2 regions of the Novosphingobium sp. ZW T3_23 genome follow, and region 1 is predicted to be linked to the other one. Evidence: riboswitches for the same ligand, from Rfam matches in the RefSeq annotation. Region 1 holds a riboswitch; the other holds the start of a gene.
The links. Region 1 has a riboswitch for cobalamin ahead of ACI3K3_RS21010 (cobalamin biosynthesis protein CobG). Riboswitches for the same ligand answer to the same signal wherever they lie in the genome.

Region 1 (2,391 bases):
GCCCGGCTAGGGTCGGCGGATCACCGGGACGGGCATCGAAAGCCAGATCGAAGGTGCCGTCCCCGCCCGTCAGCACCACCGCGCTCGGCCGCGAGCGGGCACAGCCCTTCGCGCATCCCGAGACGTGGAGGCGGCCTTCGATATAGGGCGCCAGTCTGCTCGCCAGTTCGCGCGTTTCGACGCGGGACTGAGGGCAGAGCGGCGCTCCGGGACAGGCATCCGTCCGCAGCAACGGATCGCCGCTATCACGAATGAAGCCCTCGACATCGGGGAACGAGGCGGCTTCCGGAACGAGCCGTCGCCACGGCGTAATCCGCAGTGCGACCGCTCCGGTGGCATCCATCAACCGAACCAGAGCCCTGCCCTGCGTCTGCCCGAATGGCACGCCATAGCCTTCGGGCGGCGGTATCGTTGATCGAGAGACGGCAGGCCGATCGGTTCCGCCAGCCCAGTCCGGCAGCGCCGCGCAGTGCCGCGATGCACGGCCTGAGGAGCGCCCTCCGGTCTCAACGAACCAATGCGCAAGATCGCGCAGCCGGTCCACCGCGTTCTCCCGGCGAACGGCCATTCCGGTGTCGCGCCCGTCCAGACGCAGCAGCAAACCGCCGCGCGCCGCGCGCTCGATGCGCAGGTCCGCTGGACAGGCGGCCAGCATCGGCGTTGGACCGGCATCCACTCCGATGCCGAACTTATCCGGTAGCTGGGGGAATTCATCTAGGCGATCCAGCAGTTCCGTCGCGATCGAGCAGGTGTCGTCGCCCTCCAGCCAGTCTGGCGCGACCAGCAGGCTGCGGCGGGTTTCGGCCATGGAATCGCCCTCGACCAGCCCTGCCGCCACCAAAGCGCCCAGCAGTTTCGGCCAGTCGTCTTCTCCGACCCCCCGTATCTGGAGGTTGGCGCGATTGGTGATGTCGATCGCGCCGCTGCCGAAGCGGTGCGAAACGTCGGCCAGCACCTCCACGTCATGGCGGGTCAATCGCGCGAGCCGGGGCTTCACGCGCACCAGGAGCCCGTCGCCCGCCATCATCGGTCGCCAGGCACCGGGGCACCATCCGCGCAAGGCGAAAGCCGTCATCGGCCGCAAGTCCGCCGGATCGGTCGGCCCCTGCCCAGGCGCAAGCCCGGGACACGTCGATACAGGACGCCCATCGCATCATCCCCTCGCGCAGCGACGAAGACCGGGGCTTGCCGACGCATGTCGGTCGGCGCGCAACGACGGGCGGCGCGACGAGCGCCCGTGCCGTGCACCGATGCGGCCCCAGCCACACGGCTTCGTCGCTCACGCGGAGTACCGAGCCATGGCCTATCCCTGGGCCAGGGCAAGAGCGACAGATACGCCGGCAGGTCTCCTGGCTCGCGGGTCGAAGCGCGATGCTCGGCCTTCCCGGTTGCGCGGCTTGCGCGCGTTCCAGTGGCCGGCTTCCCTATGGAAGCCCCGGCATCTTGCTCACCGCTTACAGTTGCAGGGACAGCCCCGGATTCGAGGGCAAAGCCCCCTCACCGCGTTCCCTATTAAGCCTCTCGCGAGGCACCGGCGCGATCTTGCCCGCCGATCCTGTTCGAACCGACGGGCTCCGGCGCGCTAACCCAAGCGATACCGATGCGCAAGAGCGGGCAAGGTGCGATATAGCCCCGTGCAGCCCCAGCCGCACCGCTTCAGCGATAGGTGAGCCGGGGAAAGAACGATCCCCGTCCTTCGGGCAGGAGATCCAGCAAGCCCCAGACCGGATCGAGCGCATCGAGCGCGCGGTGATGCTGGCCCGGCTCCTCCGGGGCATAGACCAGTTCGCCGCCCCAGAAGTGCCTCACCGTCCCGCCTTCCTTGCGAAAGACGTTGATCATCGGCTCATCCCAGTCCGTTCCGGCTTCGTAGCCACGTTCGTCGCGCATGGGCTGGGAGACGCCGGCGGTGTTGCCGAAGTAGTCGTTCGTGTAGCTGTTGCCCTCGGCCGAAAGGAAGCGAAGGTGCGGCCAGCGTCGCTCCCTCGCCCAGGCGACCAGCCGTGACAGCGGTGAACGGGCCACGACGTAGAAGGGCACGACCTGCCCGACATGCCTGGCTGCTCCGTCCAGGCCGTCGAGCAGATGCGTGCATCCCGTGCAGGGTTCGTCTCGCTCCGGCCCGAACATATAGCTGTAGAGGATCAGGCTGGGCTTTCCCTCAAAAAGCTCGGATAGCCGCACCCGCTCTTCCCGCTGGTAAAGGTCGAGCCGTGTGAAGAGGTAGTCTTCGCTGATCGCGCCGCCCGGAGGCAAGGCGCGACGCAGGGCGGCAACGGCTTCCACCTGACGGCGCAGCGCCATCTCCGCATCGAGCAAGGCGTTGCGCGCCCGCCGATATTCGGCGCTTTCGTTCGGATAGCTGAGGTGTTCCATGTCCGGCCTCCTGCT
Region 2 (2,391 bases), on a different contig from region 1:
TGCCGCCGAGCAGGATCACGCAGACGAATTTAGCCTGCGCGATCACTTTCTCGACATAGAGGTCGATCGAGTAAGGGTGGCGCAGTTGCAGCAGGTTCGCGAGGCGGACGCTGGGAGCATCGAAGGGCAACCGCGCCGCCGCCCCCGCAAAGCAGGCAAGTTCGCTGTCCGCCACGGTGAGGATCACCATGTCGCCGGGAGACTGGTCGAGATCGATTGCCTCCTCGCCGTTGGAGATCGTCCCCGGCGTGGCGGAGAGCAGGTGCATCAGGCGTCCACGGTGCCGAGAACTTCGGCAAGCCCCGCCTCGATGGCAGTGCGGTCCAGCCCCTTCTGGCCGATGACGACAAGCTGGGTGCGGCGCGCTTCCTGCGGCAGCCATGCGCGGTCGTAGAAGTGCTGGATACGCGGGCCAACGGCCTGCACGATCAGGCGGCTCGGCTTACCGCCAACGGAGACCATGCCCTTCACGCGGAGCACGTCATGCTCCGCGATCAAGCTCTTCAGGCGCGCGAGCAGCGCGTCGAGATCGGCCACATCACCGCCGGATACGACGAAGCTGTCGAAGTCGTCATGGTCGTGATCCTCGTCCAGCCCGTCGATGTGCGAGGGGCGGGAATCGAGGTCGTCCTCGGCAGCGGCGGTGATGCCCAGCAGCGCGGCGATGTCGACCGCGCCGTGGTCCGCGCGCACGATCTTCACGCCGGGGCGCGTTTCGGCCAGAACCAGCGTTTCGACATGGGCGAGGGCCTCGGCATCGACGAGGTCGGTCTTGTTGAGCACCACCATGTCCGCGCAGCCGAGCTGTTCCTCGAACAGTTCCTCCAGCGGGCTTTCGTGGTCCAACATTGGATCGGCGGCGCGCGCGGCGGCAAGGGCGATCTCGTCGGTGGCGAACCGGCCGGCGGCCACGGCATCGGCGTCGATCAGCGCGACCACGCCGTCCACGGTGGCGCGGGTGCGGATGTCGGGCCACTGGAAGGCCTTCACCAGCGGCTTGGGCAAGGCGAGGCCGCTGGTCTCGATGATGATGTGGTCGGGCTTGTTCTCGCGGTCGAGCAGCTTCTGCATGGTGGGCAGGAAGTCGTCGGCGACGGTGCAGCAGATGCAGCCGTTGGCCAGTTCGACGATGTCGTCCTCCGGGCAGGCCTCGTCGTTGCAGCCCTTCACCAGCTCGCCGTCCACGCCGACATCGCCGAACTCGTTGATGATGAGCGCGAGGCGGCGGCCCTTGGCGTTCTGGAGCAAGTGTCGGATCAGCGTAGTCTTGCCCGCGCCGAGGAAGCCGGTGATGACGGTAGTGGGAACTTTGCTCATGGTTCGTCTCCCGCGCGCCAGCGACCTGAAACGGCGGGGCTTCCTCATCGCACGCGCGACGATTGCGGCACGCCGCGCCGGACCGGCGCACGGGCGCCCGACGTGTCATGCCGCCGCGGCCCCGGCCGCATGCATCACGTCGCTCAGACGGAAGGATTACCGTGCCTTGGCCATTCCCTGGACCCGGGCAAGAGCGACATCGACGCCGGCAGGTTTCCTGGCTCGCGGGTCACAGCACGATGCACGGCCTTCCCAGGCCCCGCATGACTTAGCGTCCGGCCCAGTGGCTGCGGCGGAAACCCTTGTCCCACCGCCGATGTGCATCGCGCTCGCCGCTTACAGTTGCAGGGACAGCCCCGGATCGGGATGGCGGACCATCCTTACCGTGTTCCCGTATTAAGCCCCTTGCGGGGCACCGGCGCGATCTTCTGCCGAAGCGCGTGAGCGCCTCGACCGTCCGGCGATTAGCTGGGCACGCTCTCGCTCGCAACCCCCTGAGTGACAGGCCCCAGCGACTGCAATCGCCATGTCTGGTTGAACGAGAGGGTGGTTCGGGAGAGCGGCGCCACATCCACGGCGAGCGTAGCCCGCAGCGGCATGTCGAGCGCATGGGCAAGCGCGGCGCGGACGATCATGGGATGGGTGACGGCGCAGACGGAATCCTGCCGCGCCGCGATACCGTCCATCCAGGTTCCTACGCGGAGGCGGGCCTGCTCCATCGTTTCCCCTCCTGGCGTTCCCCTTGTCGGGTCCGCAAGCCAGAGCGCCAGCGCGCCGGGTTCCGCAGCCTCGATTTCAGCGAAGGAACGCCCGCTCCAATCGCCATGGCGAAGGTCGGAGAGAGCAATGTCGTCATCGGCAACCAAACCCATCGCCGAGGCGGTCTCGGCGGCGGAGCGAGAGGGGCTTCGATAGGCTGCGGCCCGAAAGCGCTCCGGCAGTGGTAGGCGCCTCGCGTCCCGCGCACCGGCGGCATCCAGTGGTTCGGCGGGATCGGGGAAACGGCCCTGGCGGCTCGACGCGGTGCCGGCGATGCAGATGAGCAGAAGCGTGGTTGCCAAGCGTCCATTCCGT

Region 2: another riboswitch for cobalamin. It lies ahead of cobW (cobalamin biosynthesis protein CobW); the one in region 1 lies ahead of ACI3K3_RS21010 (cobalamin biosynthesis protein CobG).

The regions. Positions count from the first base shown of each region.
Region 1 is NZ_JBJDRF010000055.1:23,871-26,261, reverse strand. Features, by position in the region: gene ACI3K3_RS21010 (cobalamin biosynthesis protein CobG) at 1-1,075, opposite strand, end outside; cobalamin riboswitch at 1,322-1,551, opposite strand; gene ACI3K3_RS21005 (DUF899 family protein) at 1,657-2,376, opposite strand.
Region 2 is NZ_JBJDRF010000009.1:5,772-8,162, forward strand. Features, by position in the region: gene cobN (cobaltochelatase subunit CobN) at 1-268, opposite strand, end outside; gene cobW (cobalamin biosynthesis protein CobW) at 268-1,317, opposite strand; cobalamin riboswitch at 1,507-1,752, opposite strand; gene ACI3K3_RS07375 (histidine phosphatase family protein) at 1,782-2,378, opposite strand.